DNA from 3 places in the Burkholderia pseudomultivorans genome. Region 1 is predicted to be linked to each of the others. Evidence: riboswitches for the same ligand, from Rfam matches in the RefSeq annotation. Region 1 holds a riboswitch; each other region holds the start of a gene.
The links. Region 1 has a riboswitch for cobalamin ahead of WS57_RS06125 (TonB-dependent receptor domain-containing protein). Riboswitches for the same ligand answer to the same signal wherever they lie in the genome.

Region 1 (6,546 bases):
GACCTGTCGCCGGCGCCGGACGCGACCACCCGCCCGGACATCCCGCTGCACGCGCTGGCGATGCTGAAGAACGCGCGCCCCGGCATCACGCCGGAAGAAGACGGCAAGCGCGGCCCGGTCAAGTTCATCGAATCGCTGAAGGAAAAGGGCCATCTGGTCGCCTACGTGGGCGACGTGGTCGGCACCGGCTCCTCGCGCAAGTCGGCCACCAACTCGGTGCTGTGGTTCACCGGCGAAGACATCCCCTACGTCCCGAACAAGCGTTTCGGCGGCGTGTGCCTCGGCGGCAAGATCGCCCCGATCTTCTACAACACGATGGAAGATGCCGGCGCGCTGCCGATCGAACTCGACGTGTCGAAGATGGAAATGGGCGACGTGGTCGAGCTGCGCCCGTACGAAGGCAAGGCGCTGAAGAACGGCGAAGTGATCGCCGAATTCCAGGTCAAGTCCGACGTGCTGTTCGACGAAGTGCGCGCCGGCGGCCGGATTCCGCTGATCGTCGGCCGCGGCCTGACCGCAAAGGCGCGTGAAGCGCTGGGCCTGCCGCCGTCGACGCTGTTCCGCCTGCCGCACCAGCCGGCCGACAGCGGCAAGGGCTTCTCGCTCGCGCAGAAGATGGTCGGCCGCGCATGCGGCCTGCCGGAAGGCCAGGGCGTCCGTCCGGGCACGTACTGCGAACCGAAGATGACCTCGGTCGGCTCGCAGGACACCACCGGCCCGATGACGCGCGACGAACTGAAGGATCTCGCCTGCCTCGGCTTCTCGGCCGACCTCGTGATGCAGTCGTTCTGCCACACCGCCGCCTATCCGAAGCCGGTGGACGTGAAGACGCACCAGACGCTGCCGAACTTCATCAGCACGCGCGGCGGCATCGCGCTGCGTCCGGGCGACGGCGTGATCCACTCGTGGCTGAACCGCATGCTGCTGCCCGACACCGTCGGCACCGGCGGCGACTCGCACACGCGCTTCCCGATCGGCATCAGCTTCCCGGCAGGTTCGGGCCTGGTCGCGTTCGCGGCCGCCACCGGCACGATGCCGCTCGACATGCCGGAATCGGTGCTGGTCCGCTTCAAGGGCAAGATGCAGCCGGGCGTCACGCTGCGCGATCTCGTCAACGCGATTCCGCTGTACGCGATCAAGCAAGGCATGCTGACGGTCGCGAAGCAGGGCAAGAAGAACATCTTCTCCGGCCGCATTCTCGAGATCGAAGGCCTGCCCGACCTGAAGGTCGAGCAAGCGTTCGAACTGTCCGATGCGTCGGCCGAGCGCTCGGCCGCCGGTTGCACGGTCCGCCTGAACAAGGAACCGATCATCGAGTACCTCAACAGCAACATCACGCTGCTGAAGTGGATGATCGCCGAAGGCTACCAGGATCCGCGCAGCCTGCAGCGCCGCATCGCGGCGATGGAGCAGTGGCTGGACGACCCGCAGCTGCTGGCGCCGGATGCCGACGCCGAATACGCGGCCGTCATCGAGATCGACCTCGCCGACATCCATGAGCCGATCGTCGCCTGCCCGAACGATCCGGACGACGTGAAGACGCTGTCCGACGTCGCCGGCGCGAAGATCGACGAAGTGTTCATCGGCTCGTGCATGACCAACATCGGTCACTTCCGCGCCGCGTCGAAGCTGCTGGAAGGCAAGCGCGACATTCCGGTCAAGCTGTGGGTCGCGCCGCCGACCAAGATGGACCAGAAGCAGCTGACCGAGGAAGGCCATTACGGCGTGTTCGGCACGGCCGGCGCACGTACCGAAATGCCGGGCTGCTCGCTGTGCATGGGCAACCAGGCACAGGTGCGCGAAGGCGCGACGGTGATGTCGACCTCGACCCGCAACTTCCCGAACCGCCTCGGCAAGAACACCAACGTGTATCTCGGCTCGGCGGAACTGGCGGCAATCTGCTCGCGTCTGGGCAAGATTCCGACGAAGGAAGAGTACATGGCCGATATCGGCGTGATCAACGCCAATGGCGACCAGATCTACAAGTACATGAACTTCGACCAGATCCAGGACTTCAAGGAAGTCGCCGACACCGTGCAGGTGTAAGCGGGTTGTCGCGCCGCGGCGAGTCATGCTCGCCGCGGCAAACCCGCCACGGCGCCGCAGGCTGAATGCCTGCGGCGCCGTTTTTCATGGTGCCGGCGACTCTCGTCGTAACGACAAGCCCTGCCGGCGCCCATTCATCAGACCTGAACCGGCTTTTTCCACGCGCCCCGGCACGAACCGGGCAACGCAGGCCCGCAATACGTGGTTTTTTCGCGCCGGCCCCGCGCGAAGCATTGACGCGGCGAAGCGGCGGCCATTACCCTTGCGCGCTGATGGTTCCCGGAGACGGGATCAAATGGGAACGCAGTAGCGGCAGCGATGCCGTCGATCTGCGGCTGCCCCCGCAACTGTGAGCGGCGAGTCCATGCCCACCGAGCCACTGGGACACCCGGGAAGGCCGGCACCGGACGACGACCCGCAAGCCAGGAGACCAGCCATCGACCGAGGTCCAAGCAGCCGCAACGGGCGGGGTGTCCCGATGCGCAAGCGCCGCCGTCGGCGGTCGCCCGTTGCAAGGACGGCCCGACCTCAGGATTCCGTCAGATGTCCATCGTTCCCGATTCCGCTTTCGCGCCGAAAGCGTCGTGCCGGCACGCGGCACGCGTGCGCGCCTGCTCCCGTGTCGTCGCGCCCGATCCGGCCGCGCACGCCGAACCCGACCACGACACCGCCCGCCGCCCGTTCACGCGCGCGGCCCGCGCAGCACGATAACAAGACCCGCTTCATGAAACTCCGACATCTCCTCGCCACGTCCGCCGCCACCGCGCTGCTGTCGCCGCTCGCGCACGCCGCCGGCGACACCGCCCCGCCGCAGCCGGCGCAGCCCGCAGACAACGCCGACCTGCCGACGATCTCCATCACCGACACGCGCCACCTGCCCGAATCGTTCGACCAGCGCTATGCGACGACGCAGGTGCTCACGCGCGACGACCTCGACCGGCTGTCGCCAAGCGATCCGAGCATCACGCAGGCGGTCGCGACGCTGCCGGGCGTGACCGTGTCGCAGAACGGCGGCCCCGGCGCGTCGTCGTCCGTCAGTATTCGCGGCTCGTCGGCGAGCCAGGTCGCGGTGTTCGTCGACGGCATCCGGATCGGCTCGTCGACCACCGGCATCGCGCCCTGGGCGGATCTGCCGACCGAGGCGTTCGAGCGCGTCGAAGTCATCTCGGGGCCGGCGGCCGCCTCGTTCGGCGCGAACGCGATGGGCGGCGTCGTGCAGCTGTTCACGCGGCGCGCGGCGAACCAGCCGAACCAGACCACGGTGTCGTTCGGCGGCGGCTCGAACAAGACCTTCGACACGCAGGTCCGCACGTCGGGCACGGTGCCGTCGAGCGGGCCGCTCGCCGCGCTCGGCGGGCTCACCTACTCGCTCGGCCTGCACGATTACGCGACGGCCGGCATCGATGCGACGCGGCCGTTCGCGTACGGCCACGAGGAAGGCCGCAACCCGTATCACGCGCAGGATATCGACGCACGCCTCGGCTATGCGCGCGACAACTGGTCGATCTCGACGTTCGCGCTGTACCACCGCTCCGACCTGTCCTACGACAACGCGGGCGGCGCCGATCGCGAGCTCGACCACCAGTTGACGGCCGGCCTGTCGTTTCATCTCGACATCACGCCGGACACGCAGTTCGACCAGTCCGTCGGTTACTCGAACGATCGCCAGTTCCTGTACGCGAGCGACCCGGCGATCGCGACCGATCAGATCAATTCGCAGCGCATCAGCACGTCGACGTCGCTGACGCACCAGGAACGCGGCTTCAGCCTGTTCGGCCAGCCGCTGTCGGGCGAGACCAAGCTCGCATACGATTTCACGCGTGAACAGGCGTTCCTGCCGGTCGATATCCCGAGCGGCGTGCCCACGCGCAACGATTCCGCGTTCTCGCTGCACCAGTCGGTGACGCTCGGCACGGTCACGATGTTCCTCGCGGGCCGTCACGAGATCGTCGCCGGGCGGTCGGTGAACACGGGCAACGCGGCGCTGTCGTGGGCGATCACGCCGGTCTACACCGCACGCCTGTCGTATGGCAACGCGTTCCGGCTGCCGACCTTCAACGATCTCTACTATCCCGGATACGGGAATCCGGATCTCAGCCCCGAGCGCAGCAACTCGGTCGAGGCCGCGCTCGATGCGACGACGTCGCTCGGCACGTTTACGGCCGCGATCTACGACACGCGCGTCCATAACCTGATCGCGTACGATCCCGCGACGTTCCAGCCGGTCAACATCGGGCGCGCGCACATTCGCGGGCTCGACCTGTCGTACAAGGGAACGATCGGCCGTTCGACGCCGGTCAGCATCGCAATCGGCCTGCTGAATCCGCAGGACACGACCAATCAGACGTGGCTGAATCGCCGTCCGCGACAAACGGTCAGCATCAGCATCGATCACACGTGGGACGAACTGCACCTGCACGCGTTGAGCACCGGCGCGTCGCTGCGCTACGGTGGCACAACGTTCGACGATCCGGCCAACACGACCTATCTGCCGTCGTACCTGACGGCGGACCTGCGCGCGTCGTACCGGATCAATTCGCATCTGTCGGTGTCGGCGCTGCTGTCCAACCTGTTCGACCGTCGCTATATGACGGCCTACGGTTACAACACGGTCGGCCGGGCTGCGTTCGGCAAGGTCACTTACACGTTCTGATGGTTTCTGCTCGTGCCGGCGAGGCCGGGCCACCGGCGCCGACGCTCGCCGGCACCGATGCGCTCGCGTCGTTCGCCTACTTTCCGGCCGCACCACCCAGCAGGCCGCCGAGCAGCGACGTAATCGGTGCGAGCGGGCCGCTTGCGCCACCGAGCGCAGCGCTGCCGCCGGCGCTGATGCCGGTGCCCGTACCGGTCGCCGGCGTCGCGGCCGGCGGCGGACCGTTGTGCACGACCGCCGGGATCCCGCCGACGACGCTGGTGATCAGACCGGAAATCGGCACGGCGCCGTTCGCGCCATTCGGATTGACGAGGCCGCCCGCGTTGGTCACCGTGTCGCCGACGGCCCGGACGAGCTGCCCGACGTCGCTGACCAGCGGCCCGGCAACGGTTCCCGCTCCCGCCGCCGATGCCTTCCATCCGGCCGACGTGATCGCTCCGCCGATCTGGCCGAGCAGCCCCGCGACCGGCTGACCGAGCCCGGTCGCCGTGCCGACCTGCTGCGTGAGTTGGCCGGCGGTCGTCACGAGCGGCGTGATGGCCGAACTGACCGTCTGCGTCGCCTGCTGTACCGGGCCGGTCGACAGCGCGGCGCCGATCGTGGTGCCGGCCGATCCGAGCTGGTTCGCGACGGTGTCGAGCAGACTGCCGACCGGCGCGGTGATCGGCGCCAGCGGCGACAGCGGTCCGGCGCCAAGCGCCTTCACCGTTTCGCTCAGGCCGGAGACGGGAGCGCCGGCCGTGCCGACGACGCTGCCGAGGCCGGCCACGGTGGTGCCGACCGGGTTCGGCGTGAAGCCGATCTGGCCGAGCCCGCCGCTCACGACGTTCGAGGTTTCGTTGACGATCGAGCCGACGCCGCGGACCGTGTCGCCGGGGCCGGCCGTCACGCCCTTGCTGACGCCCGGCAGGCTCACGCCGCCGATGGTCGTGCCGGCGTCCATCACGACCGCGCCGACCGAGCTGACGATGCCCCGCGTGCCGGGGGCGCCGCTGGTGCCCCAACCGCTGGTGCTGCCGCTTGTTGTGCCGCTTGTTGTGCCGCTTGTTGTGCCGCTTGTTGTGCCGCTCGTTGTACCGCTGGTCGTCCCGCTGGTCGTCCCGCTCGTCGTACCGCTCGTCGTACCGCTCGTCGTACCGCTCGTCGTGCCGCTGGTCGTGCCGCTGGTCGTACCGCTGGTCGTACCGCTGGTCGTACCGCTCGTCGTACCGCTCGTTGTGCCGCTGGTCGTGCCGCTCGTCGTACCGCTCGTCGTACCGCTCGTCGTACCGCTCGTCGCGCCACTCGTCGTACCGCTGGTCGTCCCGCTCGTACCGCCACCGCTCGTACCACTCCCACTCGTACTCGGCACAACGTTGTTGCCGGCCCGCGGCGGCGAAGTCACATCGCCACCGCCGCACGCGGCAAGCGTGCAGGCGGCGGCAAATGCCGCGAGCACGAAATTCCCCTTGGTGAATTGTTTTTGCATGGCAGTCCTTGTTTGCTTATAGCCGTGACGACTGCAACAAGCAGCTACCATGCCAACGCCGTTCGCCCGACGCCGCCATAACGACCGCATCCGCCCGTGCACGCCGCCCCGCGCCACTCGCCCTGCAAACCAGCTTCCACCGATCCTTGCGTTCCGGTAACGTCGACGTAACAAGATCCGTACGTTACGTAGCATGGAGCGCACGGGAATCCAATCCACGGCCGCGCCTCCCCACGGCGGAAAACACCGCGGCAACCGTTTCCGCATCAGGAAAACAGGCGAACGCCGCCCGTCGATCGGGACGGGAACCGGAGGACCAAAATTGAAAAATGCCGACGCGATCGCGCTCATCGTCGATCCCGAATGCGGCGACAGGCTT
Region 2 (6,546 bases), on a different replicon from region 1:
GGCCGCGTCGATCAGCGCATCCGACGCATGCCGCCCGGTGACGACCACATGCAGCGACGCCGGCCGTGCGGCGAGCGTCGCGAGCACTTCGTCGAGCGGCAGGTATTCGTACTTCAGCACGGTGTTCAGTTCGTCGAGGATCACCATCGCGTACTCGCCGCTTTCGATCATCCGGCGCGCCTCGTCCCAGCCCTTGCGCGCGGTCGCGATATCGGCGTCGCGGTTCTGCGTGTTCCACGTATAGCCGTCGCCCATCGTCACGAAGTCGCATTCGGCGACGCGGCCAAGGAAATCGCGCTCCGACGTGTGCAGCGCGCCCTTGATGAACTGCACGACGCCGAGCCGCATGCCGTGGCCGAGCACACGCACGGCCATGCCGAACGCGGCCGTGCTCTTGCCCTTGCCGTTGCCCGTATGGACGATCAGCAAGCCCTTTTCGTTGACGGCGGCAGCCTGTTTCTTCTCGTGGCCGGCGCGGCGGCGTTCGGCCATCCGCTGGTGGGATTCGGCATCGGTCTTCATCGGGAATGGTCCTGTCGAAAGCGAAACAAAGGGTTCAGAGCGGGCCGGCGAGCGCGACCGTCACGCCGTCCCGGATGGTTTTGGGGCCGAGCAGCCGACCATGCGGCGCCGCAAGCTGCGCGCAAGGCTCGGCGACCCCCGCGACGCCGAAGCGCGCGAACGCGGCGGCCGACGCACCGCTGGCGGCCAGTTCCGGTCGCCCCGCGAGCAGCGCGGCGTCGAATGCGACCAGCGGCCAGCCGCGTCGGCTGCAGAGCCGGCGCAACCCGCAGGCCCGGGACTTCTCCGCGAGCGTCGCGACGACCACCGGCTGCGCGCCGGGATGACGGGCGAGGGCGGCGCGAATCGCGGCGTCGAGTTGCGCGGCGCTGGCGCCCGCGCGAAAGCCGATGCCGAGCGCGACCCGCATCACGTGCGCTGCGGCCGCGCAGCGCCGGCCAGCGCGGCCTGCACGGCGGGATCGGCGGCCAGCGCCGCCACGCGACCGATCACGACGATCGCCGGCGAGCCGATGCCCGCCGCGCGGATTCGCTCGACCAGCATCGCGAGCGTGGCCAGCACGTGCCGCTGTCCGGCGCGCGTGGCCGATTCGATCGCCGCGCACGGCGTGTCGTCCGGCAGGCCGCCCGCGCGCAATGCCGCGACGATCGCGTCGACGCGGCGAATGCCCATATAGATCACGAGTGTCATGCGGGTGGCGGCGAGCGCGTGCCAGTCGGGCTCGTCGGCGGCCGCGCCGTGACCCGTGACGAAGATCACGCCCTGCGCGTCGCCGCGATGCGTGACCGGAATGCCGAGCGCGGCCGGCGCGGCGATGCCGGCCGTGATGCCGTTGACGATTTCCACCGGAAAGCCGGCCGCGCCGAGCGCGAGCAGTTCTTCGCCGCCGCGGCCGAACACGAACGGATCGCCGCCTTTGAGCCGCGCGACGCTGCGGCCCGCGCGCAAATGCGCGAGCATCGCGGCGACGATCGTCTCCTGCGGCGTCGACGCATGGCCGCCGCGTTTGCCGACGTGCTCGATGCGCGCCTCGGCGCGCGCGTGGCGCAGCACGTCCGGATTGACGAGATCGTCGACCAGCAGCACGTCGGCCTCGCCGATCACGCGGGCGGCCTTGAGGGTCAGCAGTTCGGCGTCGCCGGGACCGGCGCCGACGAGCCAGGCGCGGCTCATCGCGCGCAACACGGCGCGAACCGTGACGAAGCGACGGGGAAGGGCGACGAACCGGCGGCGCGGCGGCCTGTGAAATGGCGTGACATGGCGGAATGAAGAGACCCGTATCGGGCCGGTGAAACGCGCACACCATCCGTCCCCCGCGGATAGGGCGTTCGGCGAGCGTCGGGCTCACCCCTTGCGTCGGCCGGTATCCGGGCTGGCCGCTTGCCAGGCCGCAGCCTTCCCGTCCGGCTGGCGGACAGTGGCATCGTGGGCGGCATGGGCGCGGGCGTTGCAGGACGCGTCGCGCGGGCGGCGTACCGTTGCGGGGACAGCACAGGCCGGGCGGATGTCCGCCTCCTGTTTCCCGTTTAACTGCATGCGCGGAATGCGCATGCGAGCACCGAACGCGGCGCATACGATAGCACAGGCGCTGCGGCCGGCGGATTCGCCGGAGCGTCGACCACAGGCGGGCGGCGAGCGTGCAGGCCGCACGCCGTGCGTTTCGATCGGCGACAAGGAAGGTGCGCCATCCGCGCTCCATCGCGATCCTGCCCGCGCGCCGTTGGCCCGCCTTGACGCTCCCCGCCGCGACGCCTACACTCGCACGCGTTTTGGTGCTCGCGCGTGCCGCTCCGGCGCGCGCAGTTAAACGGGAAACAGGGAGCCTGCCTGCGCCGCAGTCGAGCCAACCTGTGCTGCCCCCGCAACGGTAAGCGAACGCGTCGCGCGTCAGCGCGATGCAGCGCCGCTTCGCCGCATGCCGCGTGCATGCGGACGACCGCCACTGGATGCCGCGCGCATCCGGGAAGGCGAAGCGGCGTGTTCGTCAGCCCGGATACCGGCCTAAACGAAGGGGTTCAGCGCCGCGGGGAGGCGGCGCATCGTCCACGGCCGCAGCATGCCCGACGCCCGAGCGTTTCCCGATTCCGCCGCCAGGCTGCCATCCGCGCGACCGCGCCTGGCCCCGCGGCGAACGGCAGGCGTTGCGGGCGGCGCTGCCGGCGGCCGTGTTGGCATTCACGTGTCGACCGTTCGCAAGGAAGCGTCATGCCCGACTCATGTTTTCGCCCGCATCGGCGCGCCCGTCGCAGCGCGCCGGCGCCTGCGCGCGGGCGGCCGGCGCCGCGCACCGAGCCCCCGCACGTGAAGCGCCCGTTCCCCGCGAGCCCGCCCCGGCCGGCCGCACCTCGTCCCGTCGCGCGCCGCGCCGCAGCCGGCGCGACGACGCCGGCCTGACTCCACCGATTCACTCGACACTGGACCTACCATGACCATGCGCAAGCTGCCCGTCACGATCGTCACGGGCTTTCTCGGCAGCGGCAAGACCACGCTGATGCGCCACATCCTGCAACACGCCGAAGGCCGCCGCATCGCGGTGATCGTCAACGAATTCGGCGAGCTCGGCATCGACGGCGAAATCCTGCGGGGCTGCGGAATCGGCTGCGACGATGCGCAGGACGAAGCGTCGGGCCAGCTCTACGAGCTCGCGAACGGCTGCCTGTGCTGCACCGTGCAGGAGGAGTTCTATCCGGTGATGGAAGCGCTCGTCGAGCGGCGCGCGGACATCGATCACGTACTGATCGAGACGTCGGGCCTCGCGCTGCCGAAGCCGCTCGTGCAGGCGTTCAACTGGCCGACGATCCGCAACAGCTTCACGGTCGACGCGGTGGTTACCGTCGTCGACGGGCCGGCCGCCGCGAGCGGCCAGTTCGCGGAAAACCCGCAGGCCGTCGACGCGCAGCGCCGCGCCGACCCGAACCTCGACCACGAATCGCCGCTGCACGAACTGTTCGCCGATCAGTTGTCGTCCGCGGATCTCGTGATCGTGAACAAGGCCGATCTGGTCGATGCCGCGCAGTTCGAGCAGATCGAAACCGCAATTCGCGACGAAATCCCGCCGCAGGTGAAGATCGTGCGCGCGACGCGCGGCGAACTCGATCTGGCGATGCTGCTCGGGCTCGAATCGGCGTCGGAGGACACGATTCATCTGCGCCACGATCATCACGGCTCGGCCGACGACGGGGACCATGACCACCATCACGACGACTTCGACTCGGTCGTCGTGAGCGGCGACGCCGGCTCGCGCGACGCGACGATCGCCGCGCTGCAGCAGCTCGTCGAAACGCATACGATCTATCGCGCAAAGGGGTTCGCCGCGCTGCCCGATGCGCCGATGCGACTCGTGATCCAGGGTGTCGGCCGTCGTTTCGACAGCTATTTCGACCGTCGCTGGCAGGACGGCGAAACGCGCGCGAGCCGCTTCGTGCTGATCGGCGAGGACCTCGACGCGGCCGAACTGCAGCGCGCGTTCGAGGCCGCGTGCGCGGCCGCGCTGCAGCAGGCGTAACGCGCGATGCATCTGCTGCGCACCACGCCGGGCGGCTTCGTCGACGATACGCAGGGCGTCGTGCGGATCGACCAGCAGCCGGCCGACATCGTGATCCTCAGCTCGGCCGACACGACGCTGTCGCTGCTCGCAAGCGTCGTGCCGCGGCTGCCGGCCGGCTTCCCGAGCGTGCGGCTCGCGAACGTCACGTTCCTGCGGCAGCCGGCGTCGGTCGACTTCTACGTCGACGACGTGCTGCGCCACGCGAAGACGGTCGTGATCGACCATCTCGGCGGCGAGGCGTACTGGCCGTACGGAATCGAGCAGGCCGTGTCGCTCGCGTCGAAGCAGCGACAGCAGCTCGCGATGTTCTCTGGCGACCTGCAGGAAGATCCGAACCTCGTCGCGAAAAGCACGGTCGCGCCCGAGCTGTGCCGGCTGTGGTGGCGCTACCTGCGTGAAGGCGGCGTGCACAACGCCGAGGCGCTGCTGCGCAGCATCGCATTCCATACGCGCGGATTCGGCGACGAACCCGCGCCGCCGCGGCCGCTGCCGGCCGCCGCGCTGTATCACCCGGCGCGCGATCCGGCCGGCATCGACGACTGGCTGCCGCGCTGGACGCCCGGCGCGCCCGTCGTCGCGATCCTGTTCTATCGCGCGCACTGGCAGGCCGCGAACACGGCCGTGTTCGACGCGCTGGCCGACGCGCTCGTCGAACAGGGCCTGAATCCGCTGCCGATCGCGGTGACGTCGCTGAAGGATGCGGTAAGCCGCGACGTGATCGCGCAACTCTGCGCAACCCACGAAGTCGCGCTCGTGCTGAACACCACCGCGTTCGCGGCGGGGGCGATCGACGACCCGGAGCCGAACGTGCTGGCCGGCGACGCGCCCGTGCTGCAGGTGATCCTGTCCGGCGGCAACCGCGACGCGTGGCTGGCCGACAACCAGGGGCTGCATGCGCGCGACATCGCGATGCACGTCGCGCTGCCCGAGGTCGACGGGCGCATCGTCACGCGCGCGGTGAGCTTCAAGGGGCTCGCGTATCGCTGCCCGCACACCGAGGTGGACGTCGTGCGCTACCAGCCCGACGCCGAGCGGATCGCATTCGTCGCGGCGCTCGCGCGCGGCTGGTGCCGGCTGCGCACGCTCGATCATGCGGACAAGCGCATCGCGCTGATCCTCGCGAACTATCCGCAAAGCGAAGGGCGCATCGGCAACGGCGTCGGGCTCGATACGCCGGCGTCCGCGCTGCGCGTGCTCGCGGCGCTGCGCGAGGCGGGCTACACGCTGCCCGACCTGCCGCCCGACGGCGACGCGCTGATCGCGCAACTGACCGAGGGCGTGACCAACGATCCGGCCGTGCACGCGCTGCGCCCGGCCTTCCAGAGCTACGCGCTGGCCGACTACCGCGCGCGCTTCGCGCAGCTGCCGGCATCCGTGCGAGACGCGCTGAACCAGCGCTGGGGCCTGCCCGAGGCCGACCCGACGCTGCGCCGCGGGCGCTTCACGATCGCCGGCTGGCGCGCGGGCCACGTGTTCGTCGGCATCCAGCCGTCGCGTTCGCGCGACGAGAACGATTACGCGAGCTACCACGACGCGGAACTGGTGCCGCCGCATGCGTATCTCGCGTTCTATTTCTGGTTGCGCGACGTGTTCCGCATCGACGCGGTGATCCACCTCGGCAAGCACGGCAACCTCGAATGGCTGCCGGGCAAGAGCGTCGCGCTGTCCGACGCATGCTGGCCGGACCTGACGCTCGGGCCGCTGCCGCACCTTTACCCGTTCATCGTCAACGATCCGGGCGAGGGCAGCCAGGCGAAGCGGCGTGCGCAGGCCGTGATCGTCGATCACCTGATGCCGCCGCTCACGCGCGCGGAGAACTACGGGCCGCTGCAGGATCTCGAACGGCAGGTCGACGAATACTACGAGGCGCTGATGGTCGACGCGCGGCGCGCGAAGCTGCTGCGCAGGACGATCCTCGCGACGATCGCCGAACATCGGCTGCACGACGAGTTGAGCGTATCGCCGCCGCGCGACGCGGGCGACGAGGACGCGCTGCTCACGCGCGTCGATGCCTGGCTCTGCGAGCTGAAGGAAGCGCAGATCCGCGACGGGCTGCACGTGTTCGGCGCGTCGCCGGCCGGTCGCCAGCGCCGCGATACGCTGCTCGCGCTGGCGCGCTTTCCGGTCGGCGACGGCAAGGGGCCGCGCGCGGGGCTGATCGGCGCGCTCGCGCGCGATCTCGCGCTCGGCGACGATTTCGATCCGCTCGCGGCCGACTGGGCCGCGCCGTGGAACGGCCCGCGCCCCGACGTGCTGCAGGCGCTCGACGCGTCGCCGTGGCGACATGCGGGCGATACGCGCGAGCGGCTCGAACGTCTTGCGCAACAGTGGCTCGATCGCCTCTGCGCGGATGCGTCCGGCGACGCGTTCGCCGCACCGCCAGGCGCATGGCCGCATACGCTGCCGGTGATCGAACGCATCCGCGCGACGCTGATGCCGGCGCTCGACGCGTGCGGCCGCGAGGAAATGCGCCAGCT
Region 3 (6,546 bases), on a different replicon from region 1:
CCGTCGATCTCGACGTGGCCGCCGGCCGGCGGCTGCAGGCCCGCGAGCGTCGCGAGCAGCGTCGTCTTGCCGGCGCCGTTCGGCCCCGCGACGCACCAGATCTCGCCGGGACGAAACGCCTGCGTGAAGCCGTCGAGCAGCGTGCGCGCGCCGGCCTGCAGCGTCAGGCCGACCGCCGCGCAGCTCGTCTTTGCGGCGGCCGTCATCGCATCGGTCTCCTCAGCAACATCCACAGGAACACCGGCACGCCGATCAGCGCGGTCATCACGCCGACCGGCAACTGCGCGGGCGCGATCGCGGTGCGTGCGAGCAGGTCGGCCGCCATCACGCCGCCGCCGCCCGCGAGCATCGCGGCGGGCAGCAGCATGCGCTGGTCGTTGCCGAACGCGAGCCGCAGCGCATGCGGCACGACGAGGCCGACGAAGCCGATCGTGCCGGCCGTCGTCACCGCGGCGGCGGCGGCCAGCGACGCGACGAGATAGATCCGCACGCGCAAGCGCGCGACCGGCACGCCGAGCGCAAGCGCGGTCGCATCGCCGCGCAGCAGCACGTTCAGTTGCGGCGCGGCCGGCAGCGCGACGCCGGCCGCCAGCAGCAGCGCGCCCCAGGCGAACCACGGCGCGCTTGCGCCGTTCAGGTCGCCGGTCAGCCAGAAGATGATGCCGCGCAGGCGCGCGTCGGGCGCGAGCGACAGCAGCAGCGTGACGAGCGCCCCCCACCCGGCCGCGATCACGACGCCGGTGAGCAGCAGCCGCGGCGACGCGTCGCGTGCGTCGCCGCGCCCCAGCTCGCGGCGCGCGAGCCCGAGCACGAGCGCGATCGACACGAGCGCGCCGGCGAACGCGGACGCGTCGACGAGCCACCATGCGCCGCCCGCGATCATCGCAACCAGCGCGAAGCCGGCCGCGCCGCCCGACACGCCGAGCACGTACGGTTCCGCGAGCGGATTGCGCAGCAGCACCTGCAGCAGCGCGCCGGCCAGCGCGAGCAGTGCGCCGCACGCAAAGCCCGCGAGCGCGCGCGGCAGGCGCAAGGTGCGCACGATGTCGGCGAACAGCGCGTCGTGGGCCGCCGCGCCGCCGCCGTGCGGCACGAGCGATGCAAGCGCCTGCCATGGCGACATCGGCACGCTGCCGATCGACAGCGACGCGACCAGCAAGAGCGCGACCACGGCCGCGAGCGCGGTCCAGATCGCCGTGGCGCGCGCGGCGTTCATGCGACGTGCGGCGCCGTGCGCGATGCGCGGCGGCGGCCGGCCGGGCGCGACAGCGGCATCGCGGCATCGCAGGGGATGGGCATAGGCAAGCTTGTAGTCCTTGTCGAACGGCGTGTCGGGATGCACGCCGGCGTAACCGCCGTCGCGCCGGCATGCACGGTGAAGTCGGCGATCGCGTCGGATCCGGATCCGTGCGCGGTCGCGCGGCAGGCATTGTGCGCAATATAGAGGAAAGCGTCCGGGTCGGGACGGCGGTCAGGTCGAGCCGGCACGGTGCGGCCCGACGCGAACGGCCGCACCGCGTGCGACCGATGCGCCGGCGCCGCTTCGAACAGGGCACGGCGCGCCGCAGCACGATCGGCGATCCAGCCGCGCCGATGCGCACGACGGCGGCAAGCGACAAGGCTGCGGCGCGCGCCCGGTGCCCGGCGCACGATTGGGGTCGGCATCGAAGAAAATCCCGTCAAGCACTGCGCATCCTGCCTCCCCGCAGGCCGCGCGTCATGAAGCCCGTGCGGGCTTCCCGCCCCGGCCGGTATCCGGGCTGGCGGCGGACCGGCTCGCCTTCCCGCGCGAAATCGCGCAGTGGCCCGCGCCGCATGCGAAACGCATGCCGGACGCGCCCGAGCCGGCCTGCGTCGAACGACGCGGCCGCTTACCGTTGCGGGGGCAGCGCAGGTTGGCGGCTTGCTGGCGAAAGCGCGCGCCCTGCTTCCCGTTTAACCGCGCGTGCCACGCGCGTGCACCGAGGCGGCGCCAGTTTAGGAGCGGGCCGCGCGAGCGTCAAGAAAGCCTCGCGCGACGTGCGCAATGTGCCGCGCAACACGCCGATTCGCGACAAGAAGCGGGGGTGTTACGACTGGAAACGTTACAGATGTCGGAATGCCCGGTATTCCGCGCTAAAATGCTGGGTCTTTAGAGGACGCAGCAGATGCTCAACGAACTCGAAACCCTTTCTCAAAATATTGGCCGACTGATTTCGCTGAACAAGCGCTACCACTCGGAACGGCTCGCGCTCGAGGAGCAGGTCGCGCAATTGCGCGCGGAAGCGGACACGGTCCGCGCGGAGCTCGCGCAACTGCGCGAGGAACGCAATGCGCTCGCAGCCGAGCGCGACACGCTGTCGGCGAAGATCGACGACGCCCAGGTCAAACTGAACGCGATCCTCGAGAAGCTGCCGCGCACCAAGAGCGCGGAACAATCCGACAACCAGCTCGACCTGCTGGATGCGCAGGCGCGCACCGATGGCGACGACGCGGCCAGCCACGGAGAACATGCATGAGCACCAAGCAGATCGAAGTCTCGATTCTCGGCCAGGCCTATCGTCTCGCCTGCTCGGCCGAGACCGAAGCAGCGCTGCTCGAGGCCGTCGCGCGCGTCGACGCCGAAATGTCGAAGATCCGCGCGAACAGTTCGGTGCGCGGCACCGATCGCATCGCGGTCATGGCGGCGCTGTCGCTCGCATCGGAATTGCTGCGACTGCAAACGAGCGTGCGGCACGGTGAAGCATTTCCGGCCGAAGAAATCCGGCGTACAATGCGCCAGATGAATGAACAGCTCGGTGCGGTGCTCGCACAGCACGAGCCGCAGTAAGCTTCGAATCGACGCGCCGATTTCCCTTGATCTCGACGATCAACGGTGGTCAAATTGGACGCAACGATTCACCGTTTCACAGTTTAGTCAGCTTCCCTGCCTGGTTCGCCAAGGTCATATATTCCTTGAACCAATGCCATGTGCACGGTTGCGGAAATTTGTAGCACGGGCGCGCGCGTCACTCTGTCTGATGTACCCGAAGTGCTGCTAACTGCGACCAATTCTGAACCTCAGGTTCAGGATGCCGGCCTAGCGGCCAAGGCGGGGGCCTATTCAACGGCATCGGGCGAGTCCCGATGCCGTTTCCTTTTTCAGGGTCCGTCTGTGGACGGAGCGCGCGATCCTGCCGTTGCGCGTCCTGTCCGCCGATCGCTCCAGACCGCCTCTTCTTGCGTCGATTACGATCCATGCAATACTGGCTGATGAAGTCCGAACCGGACGAAGCGAGCATCGACGATCTCGCGAGCGCACCGCTACGCACGCTGCCCTGGACGGGCGTACGCAACTATCAGGCGCGCAACTTCATGCGCGACACGATGAAAATCGGCGACGGCGTGCTGTTCTATCACTCGAGCTGCCCCGAGCCGGGCATCGCCGGCCTCGCCGAAGTGTCGTCGACCCCCTACCCCGATCCCACGCAGTTCGATCCCGAGAGCCCGTACTACGATCCGAAGTCGTCGCAGGAGTCGCCGCGCTGGCTGCTGGTCGACGTGCGCTTCGTGAAGAAATCGCCGCTGGTGCCGCTCGCCGCGCTGCGCGAGCATGACGAACTGGCCGACATGCGCGTGCTCGCGCGCGGCAACCGCTTGTCGATCACGCCCGTGACGCGTGCGGAATGGCGCTTCATCACCGAGAAGCTGATGAAGTAGGCGCGTGCGCCAAAGGTCAAATCCGGTCAGTTCGCAGCACCGCCGTGGAACTCGCGGCACGTTTGCGCGGCCTAAGCAACCGCTGCCGGCCGATCGGGCCGGCGCTCGTTTTTGTCGCGCGGCATGCCGCGTCGCGCACGCGTGATCCGCATGCGCGCCCTCGCACAAGGAGTCCAACAATGACCAAGAAATCCGCACTCGCGCTGTCGCTCGCACTCGCCGCTGCCGTTCCCGTCGCGCTGACGCTCGCGTCGCCCGCCGCGCACGCACAGGCCGTGAACCCGCACTTCCCGGAGCCGGCCGGCGTGCTGTCGCTGTCGTCGCAGGCCAGCGCCGACGTGCCGCAGGACATCATCCACATCACGCTGTTCTACGAACAGCAGGCGAAGGATCCGGGCAGCCTCACGTCCGCGCTGAACCAGCGCGCCGACGCCGCACTCGCTCAGGCGAAGGGCGTGTCGGGCGTCACCGCGCACACGGGCGCGTTCTCCGTCTATCCGAGCACCGACCGCGACGGCAAGATCTCCGCCTGGCGCGGCCGCACCGAGGTCGTGCTCGAATCGCGCGATTTCGCCGCGGCATCGAAGCTCGCGGGCCAGCTGTCGAACCAGATGCAGGTCGCGAACGTCGAGTTCTCGCTGTCGCCGGAGGCGCAGCGCGCGGCCGAGCAGAAGCTGACGACCGAAGCGATCAAGTCGTTCCGCGCACGCGCGGACGAGGCCGCGAAGGCGTTCGGCTACAGCAGCTACACGATCCGCGACGTAAACGTCGGCGGCGGCCGCAACGTGCAGCCCTACCCGCGCATGATGGCGATGGCCGCGGCGCCGATGGACAGCGCGAAGATGAGCGCGCCGATCTCGGTCGAAGGCGGCAAAGCGACCGTGTCGGTCACCGTCAACGGATCGGTGCAGATGAAGTAACGCACGACTGCTGCCCCGCATGTGCAAACGCCGGCCCGCAGGCCGGCGTTTGCCGTTTACGCGCGAGGCGATCGATGCGCGGCGCCGGCGCATGCGCACCGGCGCCGCCTCGCTCATGCGGTCGCGTTCGCCGTGCGGCGGCGATATGCCCACACCATCAGCGCGACGCCCGCGAGGATCATCGGCAGCGACAGCCACTGCCCCATCGACAGCCCGAGCGCGAGCAGGCCGAGGAAGTCGTCGGGTTCGCGCGCGAACTCGACCGTGAAGCGGGCAAGGCCGTAGCCGATCAGGAACAGCGCGGACACCGCGCCCATCGGCCGCGACTTGCGCGAGAAGAAGAACAGCAGGAAGAACAGCACGATCCCTTCGAGCGCGATTTCGTAGAGCTGCGAAGGATGACGCGGCAGCATCTGGTACTGCATGAACACATCGGCGAGATGCCACTTCTCGACGAGGTCCGGATGCTTCGGCAGCCATGCGGCGTCGTCGCGCATCGCGCCCGGGAACAGCATCGCCCACGGCGCATGCGGATCGGTCACGCGCCCCCACAGCTCGCCGTTGATGAAGTTGCCGAGGCGCCCGGCCGCGAGCCCGGTCGGCACCATCGGCGCGACGAAGTCGGTGACCTGCAGCCAGTGGCGCTTGCGCTGCCACGCGAACAGCACCATCGCGAGCGTCACGCCGAGAAAGCCACCGTGAAACGACATCCCGCCTTCCCACACCTTGAACACGTCGAGCGGATGCGAGAAGTAGAAGTCGGCCTTGTAGAACAGCACGTAGCCGAGCCGGCCGCCGAGCACGGTGCCGAGCACGCCGTAGAACATCATGTCGTCGATGTCCTTCGCGGTCCAGCCCTGCGCGGCCACATGCGGCAGCTTCAGGCGGATCCGGCCGACGACGATCGCCGCGATGAAGCCGACGAGATACATGAGGCCGTACCAGCGTACGGCCAGCGGCCCGAGATGGATCGCAACGGGGTCGAAATTCGGGTGAATGATCATGGGTTAGCGATGAAGTTTTCGAATGCGGTGCGGCGCGCCGGCACCGCGCATTGGACGGCGCCCGCGCGTCATCGTTCGCGTCACGCGGCCGCGCACTGCGCGCGCACGACGTCGATGAAGCCAGCCAGCACCGGGCTCACGTCGCCGGTGCGCCAGACGAGGCCCGTCTCGACGACCGGCGCCTCGCCGGCGAGCGGCCGGTACGCGACGCCGGTGCGCCGCAGGTTACGCAGCGACTGCGGCACCAGTGCGACGCCCATGCCGGCCGACACGAGGCTGACGATCGTCTGCATCTGGATCGCCTCCTGGCCGATGCGCGGGGTTTCCCCCGCCGCGCCATAGCAGCCCGTAATGATGTCATAAAAGCCGGGCGCCAAACGTCGCGGGAAGATCACGAGCGGCAGCGCGGCAATCTCGGCGAGCTGCACGGGTTCGTGCTCGGGCGCGTCGGACAGCGCCGCCGGCATCGCCACCACCAGCGGCTCGCGCACGACCGGCAGGTACGACAGTTCGGCCGCGTGGCGCGGCGGCACCGGCGGGATCACGAGCCCCGCGTCGATGCGGCCGGCGACGAGTTCGTCGATCTGCACGTCGCTGGTCGCCTCCGCGAGTTGCAGCCGCACCTGCGGATAGCGCGCGCCGAACGCGCGCAGCAGCGACGGCAGCAGCCCGTAGTCGGCCGTCGACACGAACGCGAGCGCGAGCGAGCCGGCCTCGCCGCGCGCGAGCCGCCTGGCGAGCGGCGGCAGCGCTTCGGCCGCTGCGAGCAGCCGCCGCACGTCGGGCAGCAGCGCCGCGCCGACCGCCGTCAGCGCGACCGAGCGCTTGGTGCGCACGAACAGCGCGACGCCGAGCGCCTCCTCGAGCGCGCGGATCGCCTGCGACAGCGGCGGCTGCGTGATCGACAGCCGCTCGGCCGCGCGGCCGAAATGGCGCTCGTCGGC

Region 2: another riboswitch for cobalamin. It lies ahead of cobW (cobalamin biosynthesis protein CobW); the one in region 1 lies ahead of WS57_RS06125 (TonB-dependent receptor domain-containing protein).
Region 3: another riboswitch for cobalamin. It lies ahead of WS57_RS37425 (hypothetical protein); the one in region 1 lies ahead of WS57_RS06125 (TonB-dependent receptor domain-containing protein).

The regions. Positions count from the first base shown of each region.
Region 1 is NZ_CP013377.1:1,437,825-1,444,370, reverse strand. It holds gene acnB (bifunctional aconitate hydratase 2/2-methylisocitrate dehydratase) at 1-2,046, shown strand, start outside; cobalamin riboswitch at 2,303-2,500, shown strand; gene WS57_RS06125 (TonB-dependent receptor domain-containing protein) at 2,771-4,699, shown strand; gene WS57_RS37820 (collagen-like triple helix repeat-containing protein) at 4,776-6,167, opposite strand; gene WS57_RS06115 (hypothetical protein) at 6,361-6,546, shown strand, end outside.
Region 2 is NZ_CP013378.1:3,146,267-3,152,812, forward strand. It holds gene cobO (cob(I)yrinic acid a,c-diamide adenosyltransferase) at 1-522, opposite strand, end outside; gene WS57_RS26805 (cobalamin biosynthesis protein) at 557-931, opposite strand; gene cobA (uroporphyrinogen-III C-methyltransferase) at 931-1,695, opposite strand; cobalamin riboswitch at 1,863-2,100, opposite strand; cobalamin riboswitch at 2,276-2,542, shown strand; gene cobW (cobalamin biosynthesis protein CobW) at 2,948-4,027, shown strand; gene cobN (cobaltochelatase subunit CobN) at 4,034-6,546, shown strand, end outside.
Region 3 is NZ_CP013378.1:4,063,620-4,070,165, forward strand. It holds gene WS57_RS31070 (ABC transporter ATP-binding protein) at 1-206, opposite strand, end outside; gene WS57_RS31075 (FecCD family ABC transporter permease) at 203-1,216, opposite strand; gene WS57_RS37425 (hypothetical protein) at 1,213-1,665, opposite strand; cobalamin riboswitch at 1,729-1,981, opposite strand; gene WS57_RS31080 (hypothetical protein) at 2,148-2,498, shown strand; gene WS57_RS31085 (cell division protein ZapA) at 2,495-2,809, shown strand; RNA gene ssrS (6S RNA) at 2,900-3,081, shown strand; gene WS57_RS31095 (EVE domain-containing protein) at 3,217-3,678, shown strand; gene WS57_RS31100 (SIMPL domain-containing protein) at 3,858-4,598, shown strand; gene lgt (prolipoprotein diacylglyceryl transferase) at 4,712-5,602, opposite strand; gene WS57_RS31110 (LysR substrate-binding domain-containing protein) at 5,683-6,546, opposite strand, start outside.